One region of the Planococcus kocurii genome, then DNA from elsewhere that is predicted to be linked to it. Evidence: riboswitches for the same ligand, from Rfam matches in the RefSeq annotation. Region 1 holds a riboswitch; each other region holds the start of a gene.

Region 1 (10,683 bases):
TTGTTCAAAAAGTGACGGTCATGTGATACAACGATGACTGTGTTCGTGAAGTTCATTAAGAAGTCTTCTAGCCATTGAATAGCTTTCAAATCTAGATGGTTTGTTGGCTCATCCAGTAATAGAACATCTGGTTTACCAAACAAAGCTTGTGCCAAAAGCACTTTTACTTTATCTGACCCTGAAAGTTCAGCCATTGTTTTGTCGTGAAGATCCTCAGAAATGCCAAGTCCTTGCAAAAGAATAGCTGCTTCAGATTCTGCTTCCCATCCGTTAAGTTCAGCGAATTCGCCTTCAAGTTCAGCTGCGCGCATGCCATCTTCGTCAGAAAAATCTTCTTTCATATAAATAGCGTTTTTCTCAGACATGACTTCATATAATTTTTTATGGCCCATAATAACTGTTTCAAGGACAGCGTGCTCTTCGTACTCAAAGTGGTTTTGTTTTAATACCGCTAAGCGTTCACCAGAACCCATATAGACATTTCCAGACTGTGCTTCAAGTTCACCAGAAAGAATTTTGATGAATGTCGATTTACCAGCACCATTGGCACCAATTAATCCGTAGCAATTACCAGGGTTAAATTGAATATTTACATCCTCGAATAGTTTGCGATCACCAAAGCGAAGACTCACATCGTTTACTGCTATCATTTATACGTACCTCCCAAATTTCACAATAAGATTAGTATACCACGAAATCCACGGAAATCGATAGCAATCGCCCGTGGTCTCGGATAAACTAAAAATAGAAGCAGGTTTTATCTGGATTTGCGTTCTAAATAAGCTTCCAACATACCTAGCTCTTTATTTAATAAGTATTCCATCTGAACATAATCACGTCGACCGGGAATATGCTCTTGGGTCAGGCCTTTCATCGAATAGATAAAATAATAGCCACCAATTTGACGGAATAAAACGACGACATGAGGAAATTCATCGAAAATTGCTTTTATATTATAGCGCTTTGCGTAACTCCAATTTACGAGTTTCATTGACAACCCGCCTTTCACACCTCTATTTTAAATGAACAGACGGTGGGAACACAAGTTTGTATTCATTTATAAAATAAAGAAAGTTTGAGTAAAAAATAAAAATTATAGTAGGATTATAATAGAATTGAGTGAAGATAGAGAAATGATGCTGACCAACATTTTTTGAAAGGATTGCTTTCACATAAATTATTGCTAAAATTCTTAAAAGTTAGGCCTTTTTATGTAAATTTCATGATAACAGACTAGCATCGTTTATCGCAGTCGGTAACTTACCGAGTTTAGTAATTGCTATTTCGCTATGCGGAATTTTTCTGAATGCCTTGTTTATCATGTTTAGTAGAAAGCGATAATTGCTATCTTGTTTTTCTTATTGCACAATAAAAAAGATTAATCGATTTTTCCAGGTTCCATCTCAAACAAAGCTTTTATGGATTTAAATTGCATCGAAACAAGCCAAGAAAGATAAAGAGATATTAAAGGAAAGATGATACACCAGGACGAGACCATCGTAAATGACAATTCTGAATCTGGAAAAAAAGTTGTGAAATACCAATAATTATAGCTCAAAGTTAAAATCAATGTTGCAATCGGTCCAATGTAGATTCGTCTAGTGAAAATGGACAGCAAAATTCCGATTCCAATAACAATGATGGGAACGACTAGCAATTGCATAATGATTGGGTCAATAGATTCAATAAACTTCAATCGAGTACCTCCCTGAAAACGAAGAATAAAGTAAGAAAATCTAAATCAATTGTTTTATTAGTTGAATAATCAGTTTATTTTAATGGGTAAAAAAAGCTGACACATTAAGCGTCAACTTTTTCCCAAGTAGAGGTAAGAAATTCATCGCGACCAGATGCTGCTCGGTCGTTTTTGTAGTGTTCGGGATTTTTCTTGTGAAAGTCTTGATGATAATCTTCAGCTGGGTAAAAAGGTGTGGCCTCGCGGATTTCAGTGACAACCGGTTTAGTGAAACGTCCGCTGTCGTTGAGTTCCTGCTTTGACTTTTCCGCAATCACACGTTGGCGTTCATTATGAACGAAGATGGATGCACGATAAGAGGGACCACGGTCTTGAAATTGACCTTCGTCGTCTGTCGGATCAATTTGTTGCCAAAAAATATCGAGTAATTGTTCGTAAGAAAAGACATCAGGTTGGAAAGTGATTTCCACAACTTCCAAATGACCTGTTGTTCCAGATTTTACTTGTTCGTATGTAGGATTTTCAACATGTCCCCCACTATAGCCTGAAACGATCTGTTCAATGCCGTCAAACTGATCGAACGGTTTGACCATGCACCAAAAACAGCCGCCAGCAAATGTCGCTTTTTCCGTCATTTAATCGTCTCCTGTCAGCTTGATAAGAAGAATCTTACCACTCTAGTGGATTTCCGACAATGAAAATGTCTTCTCTATTAATACTAGCAGTGGAACGCTTCCTTTAGCTTACTGAATTTCGGTATAATAATGTGCTGATGGTGAACGACCGCCAAGTATATTCACGGAATGGGGACCAGCACTATTTATTTTATGTCCAGCTGCGCTATTTAAAAAATGTCGAAACTTAATAATCACGATAACGTCTTATTGACGTGAAAGTTTAGAAAGGAGTGCATTCCTTATGGAAGAAGAATTACAACCCATTAAAAGAAAAAGACGCAGAAAAAGAAGATTTCGACTGCGTGGTATCATCTTCCTGCTCCTGATTGTCTTGGTCGCTATTGGTACTTATGCATTCATACAATTTAAAAATGGTGAAAGTTTGGCAGATCAATCACAACAAGACCCTGTTATCTTCAATGAAGACGAAGCAAATGGAGAATATGAAAATATTTTAGTGCTAGGTGTGGATTCACGCGGGGAGGAGAAGTCTCGTACAGATACGATGATGCTCGTAACACATGACAAAGTGAACGGCGAAATTAAATTAACTTCATTTATGCGGGACATTTATGCAGATATTCCGGGCTATCAATCTTATAAACTTAATACCGCTTATTATTTGGGCGGTGTTGATTTACTTGCAGAAACGTTAAGAGGTATGTTTGGTGTAGAAATTCATCACTATGCACTGATCGATTTTTCGAGTTTTGAAAGTCTTGTTGATGTAGCTGCACCAAATGGTGTGGAAATTGATGTCGAAAAAGAAATGTCTGAACATATCGGTGTTTCTTTAACACCAGGTGTTCAAAAATTAACTGGTAAAGAACTTTTAGGATATGCTCGTTTTCGTGCCGATAACGAAGGAGATTTTGGACGAGTACGTCGTCAACAGCAAGTTATTACAGCGATGAAAGATGAAATGGCTAGTGTTACGGCTATTCCAAAACTTCCTAAGTTAGCTGGAGCATTACAAGGTTATGTCCAAACCGATATGCCGTTACTGGACCAAGTGAAGTTAGCGGCGCAATTAGCAACTGGAGGAGGCGGGGAAGTTGAACGATTGACTTTGCCGGTTGAAAACAGCTATAGCTATGGGAATTATTCTCACGCGGGCTCAGTTTTGGATATCGATGTTGAACAAAACAAACAGGCGTTACGCGAATATTTGTCGCAACCCTTAGACTAACTTTGTTATAATTATGCTAATATGAGACTATAAAGTTTATTCAGAAAAGAGGAAGCTTATGCAGTCAGAGGACAAGCCATCATTCTTTGCTACTAGTTATATTCGCTTTTTAGGGGGAAGAAACACCCTATTCACGCTAATTTCGTTGCTTTTGCTCGGATTGGTGGTATATATTTTTAGAGAAGTTTCATTCTTGTTTCATCCTATTAGCGTTTTCATGAAAACAGTCGTGCTGCCGATTGTATTGGCATTGGTTTTCTTCTATTTATTGCGACCGATTTTGCGTATGTTGGAGAATTTTAAAATAGCGCGTATTTGGGGAATCGTTATTATTTTTCTTGGCGTAATTGGACTAATCACCTTACTAATCGTCTTGGTTTTTCCTTTTTTACGCTCCCAATTTGAAACATTAATCGTTGATTTCCCAACATATTTTATGCAATTATTGACGAATGTAGATGGATTTTTGAGAACATCATTTGTCGGCGACTACTATAGTGAATCTAATTTCACGATTGATACCTTACTTGCTACGTTGCCTGCAAATATAGCAGATACGTTGCAAAATACAGTAACCAGTGTCATTACTGGGATTACGGGGTTAATTTCGACGATTACGGGCGTTATTTTGTCGATTGTTATTGTTCCATTTATCTTGTTTTATCTTTTAAAAGATGGCGAAAAATTGCCGGATTATTTCTTGAAACTTTTGCCGCCAAGATTCCGCGATGATACACGTGAAGTATTCGCAGAAGCAGATAAGCAACTAGGTGCTTATATTCAAGGTCAGTTAATTGTTGCATTTTGTATTGGTGTCATGGTTTATATTGGATTTTTGATTATCGGTATGGAGTATGCATTATTATTAGGAGTCCTAGCAATGGTTACGAGTGTTGTTCCTTATATCGGTCCGGCAATTGCTATTGCACCAGCTGCTATTATTGCTTTAGTAACGTCACCATTCATGCTCGTCAAGCTGGCGGTTGTTTGGACTGTTGTACAATTAGTTGAAGGCAACTTGATTTCACCGCAAGTCATGGGCAAGACCATGTTTATCCATCCAGTGACAATTATTTTCGTCTTATTAACAGCAGGTTCCTTGTTTGGCGTCGTCGGTGTAATTCTAGGAATACCGATGTACGCTTTAGTGCGGGTATTGGTTTCTCATTTTTATAAATTGTTTAAACGTCGCTATAATCGACACGAAATCAATTTAGAAAATCAATACGATTATACAGATTTTTAGTCGTGTTTCAAAATGATCGAATTGTGGTATATAAGTACTAACAAAAGTTGGGGGTTTCCACGATATGAAGTTTAAAGATTTTTTATCATCTATTGGCATTGGGTCACTAAAAGTGAATACAGTGGTTGAAATGCCACATTTAGAAGAAGGCGAAACACTGAATGGTACGATTTATCTTGATGGTGGGGACGGAGAACAGACAATTGATTTTATCGAATTGAATGTCATAAGACTCGTTGAAGATACACGAGATGACAGCGACTTTGATTTTTTTGAAACCATCATTGCGAAACAATCAATGGAGTTTGCAGGATCGGTCAAGTCAAAAGACACGGTCATGCAGCAATTTGAAATTGTTCCAGATGAGCGTTGGATGTTAGAACACCCAAAAGCTAAATTGATTTTACGAACTATTGTCCATGTCAAAAATGGCGTTAATGCAAGAGATGAAGACCTTATCACATATGGGCCGTTAGAGAGCTGAAATACAGCTCTCTTTTTTTTATGTAATGAAAGCGAAAGAATTTCTTAATTGAAAAGCAATACAGTCAAATGTGTTAATAATAATATTATGTGAACTCAAAAGAGCCTATTTATCCCATACAAATCAACTGAAAAGTTACAGAGGCTCTGTTTTTATTTACTATGTAAAATATTACATAAGGTTATTAATTGAAATTCAAAACAAAAAACATGCAATACAAGAAAGACGAAAAAAAGGAAATTCTCTTTAAAGAGATTTCCTTTTTTGAAAAGATTTTTAGCTCAACCAAACGCCGCCAAGACAGCTAATAAGTAAAATCGTCATAAAAACACCAGACATGAAGATATCTATGCGACCTAATCGAATGGGGCAGTAATAAGCGCTTCTAATGTTACCTGTAAACCCGCGTGCTTCCATAGCAAATGCTGATCGTTCAGCCTTTCTAACGGCTCCAGCAAGCATGGGAATTAACACACGGCGCATAGCTAGTATTCGTTGCCAACTGTATTTCTTCGTTTCAACAACGCGCAGTCTTTGAGCTTGTTGGATTTGTAAAAATTCTTCTTTCATAACCGGTAAAAATTGATAGCCGACCATTACACCATACGCAAGCTTCGGGGAAAGCTTTAACTGTTGCATGAGACTCATAATAAACTTAACCGGATCGGTCGTAAAAGCGAATAACAAAGACAAAGTCGAGAACGCCATAACGCGAAAAGCTAGTGACAAAGCGTATGCCCATTGTGTATCAGTCACATCAATTCCAGCAAATGACCAAATAACGGTACCGCCAGTATTTGCGCCGAATACGACAGTAGTCCATAAATAACCAAAAGCACCAATCGAAAAAGGGAGCATGAAGACCAACCATAGCTTCCAATTTGTACGACTCATTGTGAGTTGTAAAAGAATGATGCCTAGCCAAAACAACAGGGGCGTCCACGGATTAAAAAAGAACGCAATAATAAGCATTGAAATCGTCACTAAGATAAATTTGATTGAAGGATTCATGTCATGCAAAAGATTTTGCAAGGTCAGCCACTCCTTTTGGTGCTAGTAAATGGTGTAACGTTAGCAGTCTTTCGTTCTGCCATACGTCTTTTGCTGCAAATTTACCTGTCAGCTCGCCACCTTTAATGAGTAGCACCGAATCAGCAAGGCTCGCCGCAAATTCCATATCGTGTGTCACAATCAAAAGCGTTGTACCTTCCCGAGAGCGCTGGTCAATCAATTCAAAGAGTTCGAGCAGCGCGGCAGCATCCTGCCCAGAAGTCGGTTCGTCCATCAATAGTACTGGGCGTTTATCGGCGAGCATAGCGGCAATCGCTACACGGCGTTTTTGTCCGTGGCTAATGGCGAAAGGATGAGCGTTGTGAATTTCATCTAGACGCAAGTTTGTCATTAATCTATCGAGTTCTGAGCGACTAGAGGCTCCTGAATAAGCGACTTCTTGAGCGACTTGTTGCGTCAAAAACAAATACTCAGGAGATTGTGGAACATAGCCAATGCCTTTTGACTCAACAGTACCGGTCGACTTTTTGTAAATACCACATAGTGATTTGACGAGTGTGGATTTACCGCTGCCATTAGGTCCCGCAATAACGACTATTTCACCGCGTTCAACTGAAAAGGATAAAGACGACAGCAATTGGCGGTTGTTAATCGTGAATGACAGTTCTTCAGCTCGTAATGCTGTGGTCTCTCGTATTGCAGAATAGCGTTTGGGGAATAAAACCGGCTCTCTCTGTGTAAAAGACTGGTCCACTACTAGACGACCATCCCCATCCAGTTGGATTTCTCGTTCGAAAAAGGAACCCCAACTGCTTAACCTGTGCTCAACCGCAACAATTGTTAAAGAAGATCTTGTCTGTAGTTTCTCTAGCCAGTCGACAAATTGTTGTGCTGTATACGGATCCAAGTGAGAAAGCGGTTCATCTAGCAATAACACTTCCGGGTCCATGATTAACGCACAAGCAGTTGCAACTCGTTGTTTTGTTCCACCTGACAACGACTGAATGACGGCTTTTCGCAGATAGGTCAGGTCCGTCAATTCTAAAACCGCGGTAATGCGAATGTCCATGTCTTCAAAAGGTGTATGCAAGTTTTCTAACGTAAACGCCAGTTCTTCTTCAACGGTAGGCATGCAAAACTGTGAATCAGGATCTTGAAAAACTGTTGCAACGCGGTGATTGATTTCTCCAGGGGCATAATCACTAGCTGGTTTTCCGAATAGACGAATTTCACCGTCTATTGAGCCATCGCAGTTGTCAGGATACAAGCGATTTAATATATACAAAAGCGTGCTTTTGCCGCAACCACTGGGTCCAGAAATGACTAGCTTTTCGCCTCGACAAACCGAGAACGAAAGATTTTCTAAGGTTTTTTTAGAGTCTTCAGGAAAGTGAAACGACACTCCATTTAAAGAGAAAATCTCTTCAGGCATTGATATCACCTTTTTTCGTTCGGGCAATGGCGTAACCGCGGAGTGATCCGGTCGCAAGTAAAGCGTCTCCGATATACTTTCCACCAATACCCGCAATTATTGCCCCACTAAGAACGCGAATCGTAAACATTAACGCGACGAATGATGGATCCAGTGCTGCATAACCAGAAATGAAGTAGCCGTAAACAAAGCTGAAAACAGCTGATCCGATTCCTGCAAGCATAAGCACCAAAATAGTGAAATGCTTATAACCGGTTAATGCAAATGCCGCTTCAGCACCGAGCCCTTGAATAACACCAGATAAAATGAGACGCGGGCCGACAGCATTGCCAATTAGGACTTCAATTGCCGCAGCCATCGTTTCAGAAAGAAAGGCAGCACCCGGCTTGCGGATAATATACATGCAGATTATTGATACAATAAACCAAATACCGAACATCCATTCATAAGCAAGTGGTCCAATTACAGCTGCCCAAATATTCGCTGCGTGAACAAACAATAAATAGACGATGCCGAAAACGACCGCAAATAACGACATCAATACCACTTCTTTTAATTTCCACGACTTCAACATATTATGCACCTCCATGAGACGGACTATTGATGCTCATGGATATGGTCATGACCAAATGGCGATGTTTATCAGAGCGGGCATTGGTGAATGCTTCTTCATAAAAATCGAATACCTCATGAATATCGCCATGAATACCGCTTGCGTAATGCATGGAATCGTTGAAAACGCCTTGATGTTTAGCGCGCTCGACTTCACGGTAAATTACTGCCATGTAATCTGGATTGTTCATCGGGTATAGCGCAAATTGTGAAGATACGTATTGTTGTGTGTTGTCGGTATTTACTAGCACATCGTCTTTTTCTAAATAGACATCACCTGACGAATCACCAGGACAACCAATTGAAAAAGTGCCGGACAGTGCGACATGTTCGCCTGTCTTTGCCGTCTGCAAGGCTAGAGCTTTAGCGACATTAAAGACGTGAACTTGCTTGCCTCGTATTACTGTAGAGACGTCGTCCGTATGCATCCAAACGTTCGATGTGTCGGTATCGTTTAACGCCCTTTTAATTACTTTGATAAAATCGCCAGTCATCGGATGCAGTGAAAAGCGAAATCCAACGATTGGGCTCGTGCCGCATTGCAGTGAGTCCATGAATAATTCCTCCTTAAAAATGTGCACAAAAAAGACCGCATCCGTGAAGATGCAGCCATAGTCTACAAATAATTAATAAAAGAAATTATTTCAGAAATGCGCCGCACTTCCTCACGCAGGTATTATCCTGATCGAGTTTTGAGGGATCGAAGCTTGCGCTTGCATCTCAGCCAAAGTGGGCACCCCTAGTGCAGAAAACGGTATGCGGTTTTTGTGTTCGGGTTGTTCCCGATGAGTTTAGTGTAGAGGAAGTGACTGAGGAAGTAAAGAGGGGATTTGGAGACAGTAGAAGTGGAGAGAGGGGGTTAAGAAAGAGAAACAGGTGAAAGTCGCTCCGATCGCTTTGGGCATGGCTCTCGCACTAAGTCAGGAAAGAACACCTGTCTTAGTGCTTCCCCGAGCCCGTGGACGCGCCTCGCTTGGTAAGTTGATAGTAGGGGAGAAGTAAAGTTATTTTTTTGTGATTTCTCATGAGCTTATAGTTTGTAATAGCTTGCGAAAATCCTTCAAAGCAATTAGTTCATAGAATAACAAACAGGTTTTCAAAACTTTTACGAATGTTTTTTGCTAATGAAATATCGGGCAGCATCATACGTAGCTTTTCGATAGGATAGTATTAGTAAAAATGAAAATCACAAGATTACTTTGCTTAATACTTGTATAAAATGGAAGAACTGCACTGTGAGATGGAATTGGAATAAGACAAGCATCATTCTTCTATATTCTCATGAAAATTTTAAGCTTCTTTTGGATACAGTTTGCAAGAAAGAAAAACAATTTCCTCAAATCAATTTTTGCATGTGGTGCGATAATTTAACGATGGCTTGGTATGAAGAAGATTTAGATGACCAGGATCAATTAACTTTGGGTGTTGCACGGGATATTGAAGCTTAATGGGATGTGCATTTTTCTGAGTTTTATTCTCGTAAAAAGAACAGGCTCATGAAAACGGGCCTCTCCAAATTTGAATTACCACATGAATGGTTTGAAAAATGGACGGCTGAGTTAGAGGGGAAATAATCAGGGAATTCCTGCATTTGAATGTAACTTAAGTGCAGTTAAGTTACATTCAGTTTAATATGAGTTGCATTTTTAATAATTTATTATTGTAAATGGAGCTCCTAATCCACTGAGAGTGGCTCGATATTCTCCAGGAGTCAGATCATAGTTTAAATCTTCAACATTAAGTGTCATTTTAGTTGAAGTGCCTGGATCGTGAACTATTGCCGGTTCCGTAAAAAATTCTTCTTTCATTGGAACCCGAAACCATCTATCTTCCACCTTTTTTTCAAGAAATACATCAAGACCCGTGGAGTATTCTTGCGTACTGTCATTCGTAATTACAATTTTAATATTTTCAACTGTTGTTGGGTATTCACTTTTTTCTGTCTTAATCATTACACCTTTTTCTGATGTCGGGCGTTCTAAAGGGGCTTTATCGGAAAGAAGTGATTGATCTTCTGTGACAAAAGACTCTTCAAGAGCCGGTTGCGATTCAGCTTTCTGACAACCCGTCAAGAGTAAAAGGAACACTAAAATACCTAAAGTACCTTGTAAATATTTTTTCATGATTTTCCTCCCAATGTACTTAAGGGTCTGAGTAAAATTTACTCATTGAAGCAGACGGCTAGAATTGAAAAAAGTTTCATTAGTGGAATTTTAAGGGAAAATTTCTTGTAAGAGAAATCTGGACTTGAAAATCAGATATGAATGTAACTTATTAGCAAGTAAGTAACGTTCAAAATCCCTCCATTGCTGGAGGGATTTCTTCATGACTTCTTG
Region 2 (10,683 bases), 880 kb from region 1:
GAAGAAACCAAAAGATAGCGAAGCTGAAGAAACGGCGAAGCGACCTTCTGATCAAAACAAAACAGGTTACTTGGCTTTACAGCAAGAAATCCCTTACGTTTAAAATGTGCGAAAATGCATATTCACTTTTCTCTAAATACTGAGAGGTTCACTTTTTTATGGAAGAAGAGTAGCTGTTTCATGCTAATAAAAAACGTTCCGGCATATATGCCAGAACGTTTTTTATTAGCGTTTTTTAGTAGGCTGTTTAGTAGGGGATTGACCTGCTTTGCCTTGTTTTCTTTTGTTTAATACTTTGCGAATAATGGGATATGCTATAGGGCCATATTTGATTGCAGATTTCAGTAGTCTTCCAATTGCCATTTAAATCTCTCCATTCATAATCGTAGTGATTGTTGTTTTCCCGAGTTCTCTATAATGCAAACCTTTTACGTCAGTTGCGCATGTGCCAGCAAGATGTTTTTGTATGCGTGAACACTTGAAATCGTTACATATTCCGCATTGCCATGCCAGTCGTCACCACTTGGTCCGAATTCAATGGCACCTTCACCGCCGTTTACGGCTGCATAATAACGTGTGTCGGCTGCGCCGTGCTGACCAAACAAAACAGCTTGTTGTTGTGTAGTAGCTGTAATTGCTTTTTGCAAGCTTTGAATAAATGGATTGTCTTTTGTAGTTGTTAGAGGAGGTGTAGATCCCGAAGCTTTATAATCCATAGTAACGTTCAAAGTCTCAGCCAAGTCCACCAATTGTCGAACGATCTCTTCTTTTTGCTGTCCTGGCATAAAACGGATATCGTAAGACATTTCACAAACTTCAGGAACGACATTATAGCGTTGTCCTGCTTTGATGATGGGCAGATTGACAGAAGGTTGCTCGTAATATTCGGTGGATTCTTTTCGGAACGGTAAATCGGCGACAGACAGATGGAATTTCATCGCAGATTCAATGGCGTTAATTCCTTCCCATGGACGACTACCATGAGCAGGTTTTCCTTTAAAAACCATATCCATTCTCAAAATCCCTTTAGATTGAAGCCCGACTTTTAATCCGGTAGGTTCTCCGCAAATGACAAAATCACCGTGGAATCCTTGTTCGACGAGCCACTTGGATGTATGGCGTCCGCCAATTTCTTCATCAGTGACAATATGTAACTGCACTTCGCGAGTTACGAGGGAACTGTCGAGTTCGACAAACGCCTGCATCATGGCTGCAACTCCGGCTTTCATGTCAGCAGCGCCTCGCCCGTAAAGTCGATCTCCTTCTTCAACAGGTACAAATTGCTCTTTATGACCCGGAACTACATCAACGTGACCATTCCAGACAATCGTCTCTTCTCCTTGCCCTTTAACAGCTGTCAACATCAAGTAGCCTTTATTGTCATGAACCTTCACGGATTCTCCTTTGGTTTTTAGCCAATCGGCACAGAAAAGAAGAGCTTTGTTGGCACCCTCTTTGGTATCACTTTGAATCTTTATCAATTCTTTTAACAATTCAATCATCCTTTTGGCAAGCCTAATATCCCGGCTGCCTCCACCACCTTTCAAGTATCGTAACTATTCTCATCTTTACCCTATCACATCATCTTAAAACGATGTTGCATAAAAGAACAGTGTTGTGTATAATACAGGTGACTGTTAATATAGTTGTATACACCACAAGGGGAGCTTTTGCTGAGAGTGAACATTTGTTCTTACCCTTTGAACCTGTAAGTTAACACTTGCGCAGGGATGTGGATGGAAACCGGCTCTTACAACGACGCCAGGCTCTGTCCTGACGTCGTTTTTAATATGGTTTTATTCACGACCCTTCTGGTGATGTACACAACACCTAAGGAGGAAGTCATGAGAAATAAAAAAGTATTGTTGATGACAGAAATTGCAATTTTCGCGGCTCTTGGATTTGTGTTGGATTTCATTTCTTTCCGGATGCCACAAGGCGGCTCGGTCAGCTTGGTAATGATTCCAATTGTTTTAATTGCTTTTAGAAGAGGTGCAGGTGCCGGAATTCTAACTGGGATTTTAGTCGGGCTCCTGCAAATCGTTTCTGGATTTATCTCTGTCACCCCATTATCGTTTGGGTTTGTTGTCATGCAGGTCTTGCTGGATTATATTTTAGCGTATGGAGTTGTTGGGGTAGCGGGCGTTATGCGTGCAAAGTATATGCAACATGCGCAAGCTAAGCAAACGGGTAAAATGATAACGGCTATAGTAGTAGGAGTGCTAATCGCTTCTGTGTTGCGCTACTTGGTCCATGTTATTACAGGTATTTTGTTCTTCGGCATGTTTGCTGAAGGCAATGTGATCATCTATTCGGTCATCTATAATGCAACTTACATGATACCGGTATTCTTGCTTGCTGCTTTTGTCTGTGCTGCGCTTTTTGCGGCTGCACCGAAATTGGTAGATGCAGAAGCTTGAAATGGTAGAAGGCTGTCTTTTGACAGCCTTCTTTTCAATCTTTGGATTCAGAACTAGTTAGACCTGTAGAAGAGAATCCCTTTTAATTTTGTGGTATAATTCTTGAATAGAAAAGCTTGAAAGAAGGGTCATTGATGATAGCAACTAATGAAAAAGAGATTGAAATGTTAAAAAAAGCTGGCCAAATGGTGGCTGAAATTCGGGAAGCGATGAAAGCTGCCACAAAAGCTGGAGTCACGACAAAAGAAATCGACGAACTGGGCGGTCAATTATTTGAGGAGCTGGGTGGCGTTTCCGGTCCAAAATCAGAATATGATTTTCCTGGGTATACATGTATCAGCGTCAACGAAGAAGTGGCTCATGGTATTCCAGGTAGCCGTGTCATCCAAGATGGAGATATTGTGAATATCGATGTTTCGGGGTCATATGAAGGATTCTTCTCTGATACAGGAATTTCATTTGTTGTAGGCGAAGGACATGCTGAAAAAGAAAAAATTTGTGAAGCAGCTGCTTCGGCATTTGACCGCGCGATGACGAAAGTCAAAGCCGGTGCAAAACTCAACCAAATTGGTAAGGCTGTTGAACGTGAAGCGAAAGAGCAAGGTTTGTTCGTCATCAAAAACTTGACTGGACATGGCATAGGTAAATCACTTCACGAAGCGCCTCAACATATTTTAAATTATTACGATGCTTGGGAGACGACGATTTTAAAAGAAGGCATGGTACTTGCAGTAGAGCCCTTTATCTCTCAAAAAGCCGAGCACATTATCGAGTCAGGTGATGGCTGGACATTTATAACACCGGATCAATCATTGGTCGCGCAAATCGAGCATACTGTATTGGTAACAAAAGGTGAACCGATTTTATTGACTAAACTAAACAGCTAACATAAAAAGAGATTCGGTGGAATAGCCGAATCTCTTTTTTATGTTAGTTGAATGTGAATGCAAAAAATCTGCAGACAAGCTCGCTCTAATCGAGTCTCTCGCAGATTTATTGAGTAGGTGCCGTTCTTTTTTTTATGAGCAAAATACCGGTTAAGATAACGCCGCTCAAGAAAAGAGATGCGGTTGTTACTAACATTTCGTCTGTACCGTGTTTAACAGCAATTCCAATGAACGCCCATATAAAGACCAAAGCGAAAGGAATATCCATATGATGAAACCGAATATGCAAAGCGATTGCAGTCGCGACTGTCAACATAATAACTGTCCACAGCTGATCGCTCAACCCCCAACCGCTCCAATTGTAAAAAGTTAAGACGAAACTGATGTTGGCTATAGTGGCTACACTAATCCATCCCATATTGATTGAAATAGGCAGCCGTTCAGTAAACGATCTTTCCGAATTTCCATATTGCAGATAAAGAGCAATCAACGCTATCAAGTAGCCAAGCATGGCAACAATGGACCAGGCAAAAAACTCATAATGCCATAACAGGAGCCAACTTATATTGAACAGGCAGCTTAAGACGAAAAACAAAGTGATCTTGTATGAAGGGGTCTGTCCTTTTCTTAAACGTATCCAGAAAGCAACAATCCAAACAGCCAGCAAAAGATAGATGATGGACCAAATTGAAAATACGTAACCGGCTGGTGTAAACAAGACTAACAGTCGGTTAGACACGTCACCTGTAGTTTGATCGTTTAACGGCAAGGTATTTGCCAAAGTATTCATGACAACGACAGCAATAAAAGAAATTGTCATAAGTAAAATACGAATCATGCAGAATCCCTCCTTCATTTTAGTATACCTGTCGTCGTTTCAATCAACAATTAACCTTTTCCAAAAAAATCCCTAAACATGTCGATAAGGTGAAGTATTAGCTTGAAGAGTGGAATATTGTTCCGGTTTCGGAAAGAAAAATGATATACTAAAGAAGTGTTTTTAGAAAATTTAGTTTATCAGGAGGAGAAATTATGACAGTTACCTATCCAGAACAATGGGATTTGGACACGCTATTTCCAGGAGGAAGTGAATCTCGGGAATTGCGGCTACATATGGACGAGGCAGTAAACAAACTCTCTGAATTTGAAGAGCACGTCCAAAAATTTGAAGTACTAACGACGAAAGAAGATGCACCAAAAGTTGCTGACTTGCTTGAACAAATGAGCCATGTAATGCGCCATCTCAGTCAAGCAGGTTCATTTATTGGCTGTTTGATGGCACAAAATACACAAGATAAAAAAGCAGGTATTTTAGAAAGTGAAGCTTCGACCTTATCTGCACGTTTCCAAAACTCTTTTCAGAAAATCCAACAAGATTTAGTAAAGACCGAGGATGGCATATGGAACGAACTAGTAAACGAAGAGTCTTTACATAAATTTACGTTTGTCTTAAACGAGTGGCGTGACGAGGCAAAAATGTTACTTTCTGAAAAAGAGGAAGGCTTGATTACCGCGTTAAGTATTGACGGGTATCACAGCTGGGGCCAATTATACGATATGCTAGTTGGCGAAATTAACGTTACAGTCACAGTGGACGGCGAAGAGAAGTCATTATCGGTAGGACAAGCGAATAATCTGAGTTCTCATAAAGATGCAGCAGTTCGAAAAGAGTCCTACCAAAAATTAGAGGAAGCATGGACAGAGAAAGAAGAATTCTTTGCCAAAACCTTGAATTCCATTGGTGGCTTTCGTTTGGAAACGTATAAAAAACGTGGATGGGACAATCCCCTTCAAGAACCCTTACACATTAATCGCATGAAGCAAGAAACCTTAGATGCCATGTGGGGAGCTATTAGTAAAAACAAACAGCCTTTTGTTGATTATTTAAACCGAAAAGGAAAACTACTTGGAAAAGACGGACTGGATTGGTATGACGTGGATGCACCAGTAACGGAAAGTACGCAACAGTTTTCTTATCAAGAAGGGGCAGAATTTATCCTTAAGCAATTTGGAAAATTTGGTCCGGAACTAGAGCAATTTGCACAGCAAGCTTTTGAAAATGGCTGGATCGAAGCAGAAGATCGTCCGAACAAACGACCTGGTGGATTTTGTACAAGCTTGCCACTAGGTGAAGAATCGCGTATTTTCATGACTTATAGTGGCTCGATGTCTAATGTGGCAACTTTGGCTCATGAACTTGGGCATGCATTTCATTCTTTCGCTCTTCGTCCAGTTCACGCGTTAAACCGTTCGTATGCCATGAATGTCGCAGAAACAGCGTCTACATTTGCAGAAATGATTGTGGCAGATGCAGCTGTGAAAAATGCCCAGTCCAATGAAGAGAAAATTGCGTTGCTAGAAGATAAAGTTCAGCGTAGTGTTGCTTTCTTCATGAACATTCATTCGCGCTTCCTTTTTGAAACTCGTTTTTATGAAGAACGTAAAAACGGTGTTGTTCCTGCAGCTAGATTAAATGAATTAATGGAGCAGGCTCAAACAGAAGGATTTGCGGGCGGATTGGCGTCAACGCATCCACATTTCTGGGCATCCAAATTACATTTTTATATTACCCAAGTACCTTTTTACAATTTCCCTTACACCTTTGGTTATTTATTCTCTTTGAGCGTATACGCAAAAGCTTTAGAAGAAGGGGATAGTTTTGAAGGAAAGTACATGGCTTTACTTCGTGATACAGCGGTAATGTCAGCAGAAGACTTAGCAATGAAGCATTTAGGCGAAGATATTACACAACAGGCGTTTTGGGAAAAAGGAATTGCCTTATGTGTTCAAGATGCCAAGGAATTCATTTCATTGACATCTACTGAGGCCTAGTGTGAATTTGCTTTTTGAAGGGCAGACATGCTATCTGCGCAGTTTAGCGGTTGAAGATGCAGAGGAAATGGTGCAATTGCTGCTTCGTAACCGAGAATACTGGTCTGTCTACGAACCACGTCATCGAGACAGCTATTTCTCAGCGAGCGTTCAGCGAGAAAAAATTCGGGAATCGATTTATCAAGCGAGAGAAAATCGAGAATACAGCGTTGGGATCTTTGAACACAATACCAATAAGTTGATTGGACACATCTCCGTGTACAGCGTGAAACGGATGCCTTTTTTAAGTGCTTTGATCGGTTATTCGATTGATAAGGTGTATGTGGGTAAAGGGATTGCTACAGAAGCAGTCAACTTAATGACGGTCTTTGGTTTTGAACAGCTTCGTCTTCACCGAGTCGAAGCTTATGTTTCTCCGGATAATGTGGGCTCTATTCGCGTGTTGGAGAAAACGGGTTTTCGACAAGAAGGCTTGTTGAAGAGTTTTCTCTATATAAATGGTGAGTGGAAAGACCATTTTTATTATTCAGTAATTGAGGAAGAATTTTGAAAGGGCAAGGCCACCTATAAAAAATGGTGGAAAGATGCGCGACGTTGGTTTGAATCGTGAGTAGCGGTAGAGAGAGGTGTGTAAATTGAACAAAGACAAAATGTTCTCCTATCACAAATGGGCCACATTAGCCTGCCTGCAACACGTTAGAGATTTAGGCGAAGAACTTTACAAAACAGAAGGAATCAATTCTTTTGCTTCGATTCAAGAAACAACAGAGCATGTTTTAGGCGTGGAAAAACTGTGGTTGCTTCGAATGTCAGGTGTAGCGAATCCGACATTTGAACATTTCGATGTAGAAACAACGGAACAAGCAGCAGAAAGTTTTATGTTGCTTCATGCTGAAATGGAATTATTCTTCGCCTCTTTACCTGAAGCGCAGTGGCAAGAAACGCTCCATTATCGAAATATGCGCGGAGATGATTTTTCCACAACTAGAGAAGAAATGCTATTCACTTTTGTTAATCATGCTAGCTATCATAGGGGGCAGGTAACGTCTTTGCTACGGCAATTCGGGAAAGAAGGCATGGCGCTTGATTACATCTATTACCAAAAACAAAACCGCTGAGAAACTCTCAGCGGTTTTCGTTTCCATTAACAACAACATCTAATTTTCCAGTAGTTGGATCAATAACCAGGCCATGAACTGGGACTGTATTGACTAGTAAGGGATGATGACGTACCATGTCGACACTATGAGCGACACTTTCTGCTACGTCGTCAAATCCACCAAGCCAACCTTCTAAATTGACTCCTGAATACTTCATCATCTCAATGGTCTTTTCATCTATTCCTCGTTTTTTCATTTTATCAAGGATTACATCAGGATCTATAGCAGACATGCCGCAGTCATGATGGCCAACAATATAAATTTCATCTGCATTCAGTTCGTATACAGCTACAAGTAGGCTGCGCATAATACCACCAAATGGGTGGTTGATGACAGCTCCGGCACTTTTAACAATTTTCGCATCCCCATTTTTGAAATTCATCGCTTTCGGTAGCATTTCTAAAAGTCGTGTATCCATACATGTTAAAATGACGAATTTTTTATCCGGAAATTTAGTCGTTATAAATTCCTCGTAACGCTTTTCCTTTACGAACACTTCGTTGTACTCTAAGATTTGGTCTAATAAAGCCATTATAGTTCCCCCTTATCGACTGATACTTATTAAGTTTAATCCTAATGTCTGAAAAATACGAATTGAAACTGACATAATGCAAAAAATCAGGAAAAAAGTCATCTATTAACTTTCTTTTTTTGTTAACGGCTTGTCTTTTATAAAAAATTTAGAAAACAGGTTCTCGAACCGAAGAAAACCAGGGGGCTGTCTCATAAGTCCCTTGAAAGCAGTTGCCGAATGCCCGCTACTTTCTAGGAGATTATAGGTCCATGCCACAATCCCGAACGTCGTATGCACTTTATCGAGGCCCAGGAAGAGGAATCGCCTGAACGACCGATTGCTCTTGGATAGGACTGAACACACTTTCTCCGTACTATCGGGAAAGTCATCTCCAGATTTCACATAAAAATCGTCTTTTCTGTAATGAAGATGTGGGAACTTTCGTTTTACAGAAATAAATGATTTTTTGTATCATTTTTTCATTACAGAACGGCTGATGGGAATGGAGACAGCGACTCCCGCGGAAAGCGTCTGTCGAAATGGACATCAGCCTTTTCTCACAAATAAAAAAAGGGGCTGTCCCCAAAAGTCTTTTTTTATGACTTTTGGGGACAGCCTCCTAGTTTTTACTGATCAACGTGACATTTTTTCGAGTTGTTTAATCATGCCAAGTGATAGGCCTGTGCCAATAGCGACAGACTCAAGAGGGTGTGGCGCGATATGAACAGGTACCGAAATTTCTTTTGATAACCATTCTTGCATGCCTTTTAGCAATGCACCACCTCCAGAAATAACGACACCTTGGTCAACCATATCGCCTGATAATTCAGCAGGACAATTTTCCAAGGTCGCACGGATGCATTCTAAAATGGCAGATAGCGATTCTTTTAGCGCTTCTTGTGTTTCGTGAGAACTTAAGTTGATGGTTTTCGGCAATCCGGTTAAGATATCGCGGCCCCTTATATCCATGTATTCAGCTTCATGTGGAACAGGTGCATAGCCAATTTCTTTTTTGATATTTTCAGCAGTCTGTTCGCCGATTAAGACATTGTACTTTTTGCGGACATAATGAATGATATCTTCATCCATGCGATCGCCTGCCACTTTTACTGTATTTGAAGAAACCACACCACCAAAAGAAATGATGCCAACCTCTGTTGTGCCGCCACCAATGTCTACAATAACGCTTGCAACCGGCTCACTAATTGGTAAATCCGCACCAATAGCTGCTGCGACAGTTTCTTCGATTAAGTGAACGGTCTTAGCACCGCCTTGTTTCACTGCATCGTGAATAGCGCGGCGTTCGACCGTGGTAGCTCCAGAAGGTGTGCAGACCATAACGTTAGGCTTACGAAAAGCGCTGCCTAATTGCTTAGCAGCTCTTTGCATAATAATTGTTAAAAGTTCTCTTGTTACATCAAAATCTGCGATAACGCCGTCTTTTAAAGGGCGAATCACATCAATAGAGTCAGGAGCTTTGCCAAGCATGGCTTTCGCCTCATTACCAACCGCTAAGATGTTCCGAGTTTTCGCATCCAATGCGACTACAGAAGGTTCATTTATGATGATGCCTTTTTCTTTTGTATACACTAATATATTTGCAGTTCCTAAATCAATCCCAATAGCTGTTGCAGAAAACATACGTGAATTCCTCCTATAAATAAAGACGCTAACTAGTACAGATTTTACCATTATAGAAGACTAAGTGAAAGTGTCGAAGGAACCTAAAACGTAGCGGAAGGGAAAAATACAGTTGTTTTCATACAGAGTAGACTGAGTGGCTAGACTACTTAATGATCTGGTAACAGGTATTTTATTAAAACCTTCTGCTCGTATAGAACAAGAGATATAGTAACAAACATAAAAACCGGCTTCAATGAAGAAACCGGCTTTTATCGCTTAGTATTTTTTTTCAGGAATAGGATCTACATGTTCTGCGTCGTGCGTGTGGAGCTCTTTCCCAAGAAAGTGAAGAAGCGTAAAGAAAAACATGAAGATTACGGCCATAAAGCCAAGTACTACGGTAAGATCGTAAAACATAATGATAACTCCTCTCTAAACTGTAATTATCAATATTAAGTATACCCGATATCGAAGCAAAAAATAAGTGTCGAATTATCGATACTTAAAATGCCCAATTGCCGTTGCGGAAAATCGGCTCACGGGAACCATCTTCCAAGATCCCATCAATATTCATTTCAGAAGACCCAACCATAAAATCAACATGTGTGATGCTTTGATTCAAGCCGTTTTTCAACAAATCTTCTGGTGACATGGTTTTCCCACCTTCAAGGCAGAATGCATAAGCACTTCCGATAGCGAAATGGTTTGAAGCATTTTCATCAAACAATGTGTTATAGAAAAGAATATTCGAATCAGAAATCGGTGACTGATGAGGAACCAGCGCCACTTCACCAAGGAAGTGTGAACCTTCATCAGTAGCAACTAATTGTTTCAAGACTTCTTCTCCTTGTGCTGCAGTCACGTCGATGATTTTCCCATCTTTAAACGTTACTTTAAAGTCATCAATAATATTGCCGCCATAGCTCAGTGGTTTTGTGCTCGAAACATAGCCGTTTACACCCGTTTTATGAGGAACGGTGAATACTTCTTCAGTTGGCATATTTGCCATGAACGTATCGCCTTTTTCGTTAACTGAACCTGCACCACACCAAAGATGTCCTGCTGGAAGAGCAACTTCCAAATCTGTTTTCGGTGATGTGTAATGAAGTTTCGCATATTTTTTGTCGTTCAAATAATCGACTTTGGTATGCAATAAGCGATCATGCTCAGCCCATGCTTCAATTGGTTGATCTAAGTCTACACGTACAGCTTTGAAAATGGCATCCCATAGCATGTCAACTTGCTGA
Region 3 (10,683 bases), 1.2 Mb from region 1:
GTTTGAGTATATTTTATTGCGTGACGTCAATGACCATGTAGAAGAAGCGCATCAATTAGCGAAATTGCTAGAAGATAAGCGTCACTTGTCATACGTGAACTTGATCCCGTACAATTCAGTTGATGAGCACGATCAATATCAACAAAGTACACCAGAAGCCATTAGTGCTTTCTACGATGCATTGAAGAAAAAAGGCATCAACTGTGGCGTACGTCACGAGCAAGGCGCCGATATCGATGCTGCTTGTGGACAGTTACGAAGCAAGCAAATCAAAAAAGAGAAAAAAGAAGTAACCGTTTAATAAGCAAAAACGTTCCTGATTTTCAGGAACGTTTTTTTATGCTGAAAACAAACTATTTTAAACAATGGTCTTTCAAAAAATACTTTTTTAGTAAATGAAACTTTCTGAACATTAAGAACGTATGAATCTTAGTAGCACGAGTAATTTATCTAATCGATTATTTTTGGTCAAAAGTTTATAAATAATGGGTTAAGAAAGGAAGTGGGGGATTGAAGAAAGTTCTGTGTACAGTAATTTTGCTTGGAGCAGTCACCTTAGCTAGTTGTAGCGGCCTTTCAACACACGAAGATGATGAAGTAGCCGCTATTGTAAATAATCATGAAATTACAATAGGGGATTTACGATTTTTATATCCTGACGATAGCGCATTAGATTACTTGGATTCAGCAATAGCTGTAGAGTTGATCAAACAAGAGGTACAGGAAATGAACCTTGATATTTCTCCACATCTTACAGGAGAAACAACCTCGGAAGAATTTGAAAAACTTCCTCCAGCGAATACAAAAGATGAAGGTGGAAAGCAAGTGCGTGCGTATGCTATCGCTCAAGCTGAAAAACTAGATATGTCACCCGAAGAATTCCAAAAGCAATACGGTAAAAAAATTAATGAACAAAATGCTTATATCAATACGTATCTTGAGGAGAAACTAGGGGGAGGAAACGTTAATGATCTAACATGGATGGATGACTTTGGGGAAGACTATAATAGGTTAGTAGAAAAATTAGTCGAGAAAAATAAAAATGACATTGACGTGTTTATTAATTAATGTTTTTGGAGAACACCATTTAGAAGTACACGTAGTTCTATACCAAACCAGCAAAAAGAATTGTATAAAGACTATAGAATTAGTAGAATCTATGATATAGTGATGTCGAAAACATAATTAAAAACACCACTAGGGGAGCCGGATATCGGCTGAGATGAGCATAAGCTCGGACCCTTTGAACCTGATCTGGATCATACCAGCGGAGGGAAGTGGCGGAACGTCTGCTATTTTCTTATCGACTGCATACGCCGCTTCCCTTTATTGGGGAGCGGCGTTTTTATTTTGTGCAAGAAAATTGACCGTGCCTGTCAGAGCAAGGCACGGAAACTAGATACAGAAAAGGAGATAGGAAAATGACATTTTGTACAGAAGTGAGAAAAGAATGTAACAGTTTATGGCAAGCAAGTTTTGATCATCCGTTTGTAAAGGGAATTGAAGATGGGACATTACCAGTCGAGATATTCCGTTTTTATGTCATGCAAGACGCTTATTACTTATCCCATTTTGCTAAAATTCAGGCACTCGGTGCGTCTAAAGCAAAGGATATGGAAACGACGCAACGCTTTGCAATTCATGCGACACATACCAGTACAGCCGAGCTATCGTTACATGAATCATTTATGAAAATGTTAAGTGTTACGGAAAAAGACTGGTCCCAATTCGAACCTTCACCTACAGCGTATGCGTACGTATCTCATATGTACCGCGCATCTGCAGGGGAATTGGCAGATGTATTAGCAGCCATATTGCCTTGTTACTGGTTGTATTACGAAATCGGTGAGCGATTGAAACATGCAAAACCGGATCATCCGATTTATGACCGGTGGATTGAGACTTACGGGTCCGAAGAATTTGGTGAACTGGTCAACGAACAAATTGAACGGATGAATCAGTTGTCAGAAGACTTGCCAGAAGCACGCCGTAAAGAATTAAAAGACCATTTCCGCAAAAGCAGTTATTATGAATTGAACTTTTGGGATCAAGCCTGGAGACAAGAATCCTGGTCTATAGAGCCAACTCAAAAAGTAGGTGTTTAACATGTTTCAACAAATAAAACAAAAAAACCCGTTGGTTCATTGCATCACAAACCATGTAGTTTCGAATTTTCAAGCGAATGGTCTATTGGCAATAGGCGCTTCTCCAATCATGGGAGAAGCGCCTGAAGAAGTAGAGGAACTCGCTGGATTAGCACAGGCAGTGTCATTAAACATTGGAACTTTACACGCGGAGTCGCTGAAAAGTATGCTGATCGCTGGAAAAAAGGCAAACCAATTGGGCATCCCGGTTGTTTTAGATCCTGTTGGAGCAGGAGCAAGTAACTTCCGAATCCATGCTGTTCGAGAAATTTTAGAGACAGTTGACGTCAGCGTTCTTCGCTGCAATGCAGGAGAGCTCGCAGCTGTAGCGGGTAAAGAGTGGCAGTCTAAAGGTGTTGATGCCGGAGAGGGGCTTCTAGACGTTAAAGAGCTTGCTATGTCTACTGCGAAACAGTTGGGCTTGATTGTAGCGGTCACGGGCAAAATAGATTGTGTGACAGACGGAGACTGTGTTGATGAAATTCCTTTTGGAAGTCCGATTATGGCTTCGATTACAGGAACAGGCTGCTTACTGAGTAGCGTTGTCGCTGCAGGTCTTGCTGTTGATTCTGAAAATCCGTTAGAAACAGTGAGCGCTATTTTGCGCTATTTTGCGATTGCTGGTGAACTAGCTAGTCAAAGCGTGAGTCTCCCTGGAGATTTTCAACTTGCTTTCATGAATAGACTAGCCAGTTTAACGGACGGCGAAGTCGCCGAACAAATTTATTTACAGGAGAGAGTGCTATGACAAAAACACCGCAAACTTTAACAATTGCTGGATCCGATTCTGGAGGAGGGGCAGGCATTCAAGCAGACTTGAAAACGTTTCAAGAGCTGGATGTCTATGGCACCTCTGTTATTACGGCCGTAACTGCTCAAAATACGATGGGTGTTTCCGCTATCTACCCAATGTCGGCACAAGCCGTACACATGCAATTAGAAGCGGTAGCTAGCGATTTTGAACTAACGGCTTTAAAAACAGGTATGTTATTCAATTCTGAAATTATTAAAGAAGTGGCAACCGCAATTCACAAGTTCGACTGGAAAAATGTCGTTGTGGATCCCGTCATGATTGCTAAAGGGGGCGCGGATTTATTGCAGCAAGAAGCAGTAGATGCAGTGAAAACGCATTTATTGCCACTGGCATTACTCGTTACCCCAAACATTCCAGAAGCAGAAGCTTTGACGGGCATCCCCATTACAAATGTTAGTAGTCGTCAACATGCAGCTGAAAAAATTTTGTCACTAGGTGCGAAATCCGTCGTTATTAAAGGTGGCCATGCAATGGATAGAGACTATGCAGAAGACTATTTTTTGCAGGCAAATGGGGAATCGTTCGTGTACCGATCAGCTCGGATTTCAACAAAACAAACGCATGGTACTGGCTGTACGTTTGCAGCGGCTGTGACAGCAGAGCTAGCAAAAGGTCAGCAACTAAAAGACGCTATTTTTACGGCCAAACAATTTATTCAAGCGGCTCTTAGTGAACCACTGAATATTGGACAAGGTCATGGACCCACAAACCATGCGGCATATAAAGCTAGGATAGTAGAAAAGAGGGAGGCACATAAAATTGAAGTTTTCTACTAAATCATCCATCTATTTTATTATGGGTTCAAAAAACTCAGGAGTTCGAGACCCTTTGCAAGTAGTCGAGGCAGCATTAAGGGGCGGCATCAACCATTTCCAATTGCGAGAAAAAGGTGATGGTGCATTGACGGGTTCAGCACTACTTGAATTTGCGTTACATTGCCAGCGATTGTGTCGTGAGTACAGCGTGCCGTTTATTATCAATGATCAAGTCGAGCTGGCATGTAGTATTGGAGCAGATGGTGTTCATATCGGTCAGGATGATGCAGCGACGCAAGAAGTTCGTCAACTGATCGGAGCCGACAAAATTTTAGGCGTTTCTGTTCATTCTGTAGAAGAAGCTAAAATTGCTAGTAGAGAGGGAGCAGATTACGTTGGAATGGGTCCGATTTTTGGAACAGTTTCAAAAGCAGATGCCAAAAAACCGGCTGGCGTCAAAGAAATTTTAGCAGTTAAAAATGAATTGCCTAACTTACCGATTGTCGGCATCGGCGGCATTACTGCTGAAAATGCCCATCAAGTTTGGCAAGCAGGCGTTTCAGGAATTGCCGTTATAACCGCAATCACAGAAGCAGCGGATATTGCAGAACGCATTCAACTGTTACAAGTTCCCTGCAAAGAAGAGCATAGAACATGACAACGAAAAAAATGGTCGTTATGGCGATGTTTGTGGCGATTGGAGTGGCAGGTTCTGCTTTTGTTTATTTTCCAGCAGGAATTGCTCGAGCCTATCCAATTCAGCACGCGGTCAATGTGATTGCAGCAGTTCTCCTGGGGCCAGGTCCGGCTGTGTTGATTGCCTTTATGACCGGGGTCATTCGAATACTAACGGGAACCGGCTCGTTATTGGCTTTTCCTGGTGGAATGATTGGAGCTTGCCTAGCCGGCATTATGTATGCCAAGTTCGGTAAGATTTGGCTAGCTGCTCTAGGAGAAGTAGTAGGCACTGGACTCATTGCTTCACTAGTAGCGGTTCCTTATGCACAGCTTTTCCTTGGCACTGAATTTGGCGCTTTATTTTTTGTGCCACCTTTTTTTATTTCCAGTTTGTCTGGTGCCGTGTTAGGTGTTGTGTTGGCAACGCGTCTCATGAAGACCCAGACTCCAAAAGCCTGGCAGTAAATCATAGAGCTTTCTAAACGTGTTTATAACTTCGTAAATAAGGGAAAATGAAAGATATAGACATTTAGAAAAAGGGAGTGGACAGAATATGGTGAAAATTGCAGTCGAGCATCCATTTACATCGGTACGTGAAGCGTTAGAGAAAAAGGGGTACCAGGCAGACATGCTTGAAGACAAAGTAGATTCTACTGATTACGACGTTATTGTTGTGAGAGACCAAGCAGATTTAGCTGACTATCACATGAGCGTGTCACTTGTCGAAGCTAAAGGCCGTACATTATATGAAATCGTGGAAGAAGTAGAAGAACGTCTTGTGCGCGGTGGGAAAATTCAAGAGCCGCAACCAACTGAAGCTGAACGAAAAGAAAGCGGTGGCGGTGGCGGCTTCTTAGCTGGCGCAGCAACTGGTGTAGTTATTGGAGCCGCAGCTGGATTGTTATTCGCACCAAAGAGCGGCAAAGAACTTCAAGAAATCGTTAAAGAAAAAGCAATGGCTTTAAAAGAAGACAACGCTGAAGGTTCAGGCGGTGCAGTAGATCAAGTGAAGGACAAAGTAAACCAACTAAAAGAAAAAGCAAGTGATTATACAGAAACTGCTAAAGATAAAGCAAGCGATTATACCGAAAAAGCGAAAGACAAAGCTGACGAACTCAAGGCAAAACGTGTAGAAAAACAAGAAGAAAAAGAAGTTGAAAAACAAGAAAAAGCTATTGAAAAAGAAGTGAAAGAGCAAGAAAAAGTAATGAAAAAGAAGAAAAAGAGCAAGAGAAAGCTGAGAAAGAACACGAGAAAGCTGAAAAAGCAGTAGAAAAAGAAATCAAAAAAGCTAATAAAGAAGCCGACAAAGAAACAGGCGGCACCGAAGTGGTCGATTTGAAAGATGCAACGATCAAAAAAGACAATGCTGGCAACGTAACAGTTAAAGCAGACAACTCTAACAAAAAATAATGATAAAAAGGTGCCCCAACTCAGTTGGAAGGCACCTTTTTTGATTTCAATTTGTTGTCGTTTAGTCACTTTAGACCTCGGATACTTCGTCTACAGAGTCATGCGATGTTGGTTCAGGTACACGAGACAATACGATCAGTCCGATGACGAATAAGATAACCAGACTGAACACACCCATATTGGATTTACCTGTCACTTGAGAAGTAATAGCTACAAGCAAAGGACCAAGGATTGCGGCAAACTTCCCAAAGATATTGTAAAAACCAAAAAACTCATTGGAATTTTCTTTAGGGACGAGTTTTCCGAAATAAGAACGACTCAATGCTTGAATGCCCCCTTGGCTTGTTGCTACCAGCATAGCCAAAATCCAAAAATCCGTAATGGTTTCCAGAAAATAAGCATAGATACAAATAACGATATAAACACAAATTCCTACGTAAAGCATTTTTTTTCCGGTAAATCGATTAGCCAAACGACCGTAGAGAATGGCGAATGGCGCAGCGACTATTTGTGTAACCAGTAAGACAATCAATAAGCTCGATGAATTTAATCCCAAATCAGTGCCGTATGCAGTCGACAACGCAATAATGGTTCCAACACCATCAATATAAAAGAAATAAGCGATTAAAAACAAGACCAATGCTCGGTATTGCCGAATTTCCCGGAGCGTTTTTCCTAACCGTTTAAAACTTTGGCGAACTAGACGCGGTTCTCGTTTAATATAATGCAGTTGCTTAACATGGCGAAACATGGGGATTGAAAAAGCAATCCACCAAATGGCGGTGATCATAAAAGCGATACGGCTAGCGATAGTTACAGAAATGGGCAACAGACCATTTTGAGCGAGTATAATAATAGCAATCGATAATATAAATGGAATGGTCGAGCCGATATATCCGAGTCCGTATCCAAATGCGGAGACGCTGTTCATTCGTTTTTCTGTCGTAATGTCTACAATAAATGCATCGTAAAACAAATTAGCACCTGTCGCACCAAGAGCGGCGAAGACATAGCAAATCAACATGAGTAACCAATTTTCACTGGGTACGAAAGCCAGCAATGCAGTTGACGCAGTTCCTAATATGAAAAAGCCGACGAAAAATCGTTTTTTCAATCCTTCATAATCCGCAATAGTACCCAATATGGGACCAATCATCGCTAAAATAAAGGTAAAAATAGCAATGGTATAACCTAAATAAGCAGTTGAATTGGCTAAGCTAACACCGGCTTCAGTGGCAGAGGCTTTATAGTAAATAGGGAATACAGCTGTCGTGATAATTAGGGTATAAGCAGAACTTCCCCAATCATATAGTGCCCAGCTTTTCTCCTCTTTCGAAAATTTTTTCATGTTCTTTCCTCCTTTGTCTTTGAGATGCGGAATCGAAATTTTTATATTCAAGAGACTGCATTTCGGGCACGTAGCATGTTACTTTACAAGATAACTTTATTGTACAAGAAGTTCCTTCTGAATAATGCGGAATGTTTTAAAAAATACAGAAATTTTACATAAATGAAGTGTTATAAGTGATTGGTTGAGTCTAATCTATGCTTCCTTTAAACTAAGGGAGGGTTAAGAAAGAAGGGGCATCATTGAAATTAATTTCGTGGAATGTTAACGGCCTTCGCGCTGTTATGAAAAAAGGCTTTATGGATTTTTTTACTCAAGTGGATGCAGATGTATTTTGCCTACAAGAAATCAAATTGCAGGAAGGGCAAATAGAAATGGACCTTCCCGGCTATTATACATATTGGAATTATGCCCATAAGAAAGGCTATTCAGGTACCGCTATTTTTACGAAGCAAAAGCCGTTGTCGATTCAATATGGTTTAGGTATAGAAGAACACGACACGGAAGGACGAATGATTACATTAGAGTTCGATAGCCATTATGTTATAACGGTATATACCCCAAATTCGCAGCACGGATTGCTTCGCTTAGCTTATCGGTTGTTGTGGGAAGAGGCTATTTTATCATTTGTGAAAGCGTTGGATAACCAAAAACCGGTTATTTTATGTGGAGATTTAAATGTGGCACACGAAGAAATCGATTTGAAAAATCCGAAAGCGAATAAGAAAAATTCAGGGTTTACCCCTGAAGAACGTGGCAAAATGACGCAGTTTTTATCAAGTGGATTTGTGGATACATTCCGCCATTTTCATCCGGAAGAAACTGACTTTTACTCGTGGTGGTCGTACCGCTCTAATTGTCGTGAAAAGAATGTTGGCTGGAGAATTGATTACTTCCTCGCCTCTCAAAAGCTCGTACCTCAACTTACAAGCGCAAAAATACATGCAGACACATGGGGATCAGATCATTGTCCGGTAGAATTGCAGATAAAACTGTAAAAAATGTTAATCGGAAATGGCTTTCTACAAAGTTTGTGCAACGATACCGGAATGTTCTTTCGTACTTTCTCGACTTGATCGGTATGTTGAAACTGCATAAAAAGAAAAAATGGCAGAGAAAATGATAATTTTTCTCTGCCATTTTAATTTTAAAAATGTATAGGATATCTATAAGTTTCACGTGGAACTATTAAAGCTTCATAACACGCTTTGTCAGGCGCTTGCAATTATCTTGGTCGAAATAATCAATATAAGCTGTAGCTTTTGGGTACCACTCGTTCCAAGTGATTTTTTCTTCGATGATTTTTTTCAAGTATTCATAAACATGATCGATTGAATTTGCTTTATATCCGCTAAGGTCTGTATCCATGTTTAAATAAGATCCTCTTTTGTCTAAATATTCTTCTTGATCAAACATGAAGAATATAATAGGTTTATTTAAATACAGGAAGTCCCATGACACGCTGGTGATATCAGTCAATAACATGTCATTATGATCAATCGAATAAGCAATTGTTTCTTGACTAGAGTCGATAAATGTAATGCCGTTTTCAGCATTTGTTAAGTTGGTAAAGTAACTTTCAAATTTTTTCATGAAAGGATGCAATGCAATATTTAAATGAAGATGGTGATCGGCGAGGAGCTTTTGAATACCTTTGTGCTCCAATAAGCCGGTTGTGTTTTTAAAATAAGCGCTGTCAACAAATTGTTCTTTAGTCAAATCAAAAAGCCATTCACGCCAAGTCATCATCATTAAAATGTTTTTGACTTCTTTAGGTGGCTGATTTTGGGGATACCGATCAAAGCGAGGAAAGCCAGTTATAATTAGTTTCTGTTCAGGCATTTCCCATTCATTCAGCTTCAAGTTGTATTCATATTGGGAAGCGCAATTGAAATAATCTGTTCTTTTTAATAAAGGAATATCTTCTTTTTGAATCAAAATCTTCTTGAATCCTTCTATGCCATGGCTAATGTGCGTGATGATCGTTTTCCGGTTGAGAAAAAGAAATTTATCAGCTGCTGGAACAATATCGTAAAGAAGAGAATGTCCATGGAATGTATAATCAGCTTGAAAAAACAGCAAATAGTTTTTGAAACTACCAAGCGAAACAGCGTTTTCAATATTCTCGTTTTTAGCATAGGTAGTTTTTGGATCGTACATCCAATAAGCCGTTACTTGTTCTTTATGGTTACTCAATAAATAGTTATGATAAATTGCGGCATTGTCTTCGTATTTTTCTCCAAGATTTCCACCGACTAAAGCAATTTTCTTTCCATCTTTGTTCTTTACAAAAAAGGAAAGAGTATAGGCAATTGAAACCTTAAAAAATACCTTTAAAGGATCCCATCTCCTTTTTTCTTTTAATTCTATACTCATCTAAAAGCCCTGCTTTCTACTAGTTGTCATTACTTTAGTTTTCCACATATCACAGTCTTTGTCTATTGCCAGTTAGCAAAAAAATGGATTTAAAAGGGGGAACTGCCGAGAACGATAGCCAAAGACAGCGATTCAAGAAGAAGATGTCGATTGTAGATGTGCAATTCCATATTGACGAAATAACGCTACTAAGCGCTTTAGGAGTAAAAAAGTGGGATAGCAGAAGGCGCCACACCACTTTTTTTACTTCTTAAACAATTCTTCTAATGCATCTTCAGTAGAGGAGTCAGCCAATTTAACATTTGATCGGTATGCAGCTCGTGTAATCAGATGTCCCGAAACCGGCGCAGTTAAAAAAACAAAGGTTATACCTAATAGGAGCCTGACGCTGATAAAGTTTTCAGATGCCCAGAAATAGATAAAGGTTCCAGATAACGATAACAAAACAGCGAGTGTAGAGCTTTTCGTAGCAGCATGTGAACGCGTGTAGACATCGGGCAACCGAAGAATTCCAATGGCGCTGATTACAGCCATGATACTACCGATTAGAATTAGAACAACTCCGAAATATTCAGCGATTGTGTTTATGCTCAACAATATCGCCCCTTTCAACAAAACGTGCCAAGGCAAGAGTACTGATGAATGCTAAAATTCCAACAATCAAGATAACTTCTAGAAAAGCATGCGTGTGAAGAACCACAGAAAAAACAGCTACTCCCGAAATCAAATTGACACCGATCATATCCAGTGCGACAACACGATCGGGCATGGAAGGTCCACGGATGATTCGGTAAAGTGCCAGAATGATCGCTAGGATGAAAAGGGAAAGAGCAATGGTTAATAATGTGTTTATCAATTTCTTGTCACCTCCATAATTGCTTTTTCAAAAGCCTTGATAGACTTCAGTACGGCCTCACGTGAACTTTCTACATCCATCGCATGAATATAAAAAATTTTACCATTTGGCGAGACTTCCATAACGACAGAACCAGGAGTCAAGGTTAGCAAAAGGGCCAGTGTGGTCAATTCGTAATCGCCTTCCATACTATGTTCATAAGTGAAGATGCCAGGTTTTATATTCAGCTTTGGACTTAAAATTTGTTTCATAATCAGCAGGCTCGATTGGAAAAGTTCCGAAACAAAAATCAGCAGCAA

Evidence for each region. Region 1 has a riboswitch for thiamine pyrophosphate ahead of AUO94_RS16530 (YkoF family thiamine/hydroxymethylpyrimidine-binding protein). Riboswitches for the same ligand answer to the same signal wherever they lie in the genome.
Region 2: another riboswitch for thiamine pyrophosphate. It lies ahead of thiT (energy-coupled thiamine transporter ThiT); the one in region 1 lies ahead of AUO94_RS16530 (YkoF family thiamine/hydroxymethylpyrimidine-binding protein).
Region 3: another riboswitch for thiamine pyrophosphate. It lies ahead of tenA (thiaminase II); the one in region 1 lies ahead of AUO94_RS16530 (YkoF family thiamine/hydroxymethylpyrimidine-binding protein).

Annotation. Positions count from the first base shown of each region.
Region 1 covers NZ_CP013661.2:3,372,219-3,382,901, forward strand. Annotated here, with positions in the region: gene AUO94_RS16480 (ABC-F family ATP-binding cassette domain-containing protein) at 1-650, opposite strand, end outside; gene AUO94_RS16485 (hypothetical protein) at 758-991, opposite strand; gene AUO94_RS16490 (hypothetical protein) at 1,379-1,696, opposite strand; gene msrA (peptide-methionine (S)-S-oxide reductase MsrA) at 1,801-2,331, opposite strand; gene AUO94_RS16500 (LCP family protein) at 2,615-3,562, shown strand; gene AUO94_RS16505 (AI-2E family transporter) at 3,621-4,808, shown strand; gene AUO94_RS16510 (sporulation protein) at 4,873-5,292, shown strand; gene AUO94_RS16515 (energy-coupling factor transporter transmembrane component T family protein) at 5,569-6,324, opposite strand; gene AUO94_RS16520 (ABC transporter ATP-binding protein) at 6,305-7,735, opposite strand; gene AUO94_RS16525 (ECF transporter S component) at 7,728-8,309, opposite strand; gene AUO94_RS16530 (YkoF family thiamine/hydroxymethylpyrimidine-binding protein) at 8,311-8,901, opposite strand; TPP riboswitch at 8,993-9,098, opposite strand; gene AUO94_RS16540 (immunoglobulin-like domain-containing protein) at 9,994-10,470, opposite strand.
Region 2 covers NZ_CP013661.2:781,392-792,074, reverse strand. Annotated here, with positions in the region: gene AUO94_RS04115 (SGNH/GDSL hydrolase family protein) at 1-103, shown strand, start outside; gene AUO94_RS17345 (hypothetical protein) at 226-363, opposite strand; gene AUO94_RS04110 (M20 family metallopeptidase) at 429-1,502, opposite strand; TPP riboswitch at 1,651-1,748, shown strand; gene thiT (energy-coupled thiamine transporter ThiT) at 1,845-2,420, shown strand; gene map (type I methionyl aminopeptidase) at 2,555-3,307, shown strand; gene AUO94_RS04095 (tryptophan-rich sensory protein) at 3,414-4,145, opposite strand; gene AUO94_RS04090 (M3 family oligoendopeptidase) at 4,340-6,139, shown strand; gene AUO94_RS04085 (GNAT family N-acetyltransferase) at 6,141-6,689, shown strand; gene AUO94_RS04080 (DinB family protein) at 6,775-7,257, shown strand; gene AUO94_RS04075 (beta-class carbonic anhydrase) at 7,265-7,831, opposite strand; gene mreBH (rod-share determining protein MreBH) at 8,447-9,454, opposite strand; gene AUO94_RS17340 (hypothetical protein) at 9,713-9,853, opposite strand; gene AUO94_RS04065 (aminopeptidase) at 9,939-10,683, opposite strand, start outside.
Region 3 covers NZ_CP013661.2:2,137,813-2,148,495, forward strand. Annotated here, with positions in the region: gene rlmN (dual-specificity RNA methyltransferase RlmN) at 1-301, shown strand, start outside; gene AUO94_RS10535 (hypothetical protein) at 511-1,068, shown strand; TPP riboswitch at 1,190-1,293, shown strand; gene tenA (thiaminase II) at 1,422-2,105, shown strand; gene thiM (hydroxyethylthiazole kinase) at 2,107-2,892, shown strand; gene thiD (bifunctional hydroxymethylpyrimidine kinase/phosphomethylpyrimidine kinase) at 2,889-3,734, shown strand; gene thiE (thiamine phosphate synthase) at 3,754-4,371, shown strand; gene thiW (energy coupling factor transporter S component ThiW) at 4,368-4,856, shown strand; gene AUO94_RS10565 (YkuS family protein) at 4,945-5,664, shown strand; gene AUO94_RS10570 (MFS transporter) at 5,875-7,152, opposite strand; gene AUO94_RS10575 (exodeoxyribonuclease III) at 7,395-8,150, shown strand; gene AUO94_RS10580 (CDP-glycerol glycerophosphotransferase family protein) at 8,341-9,528, opposite strand; gene AUO94_RS10585 (Na+/H+ antiporter subunit G) at 9,772-10,122, opposite strand; gene AUO94_RS10590 (Na(+)/H(+) antiporter subunit F1) at 10,100-10,384, opposite strand; gene AUO94_RS10595 (Na+/H+ antiporter subunit E) at 10,381-10,683, opposite strand, start outside.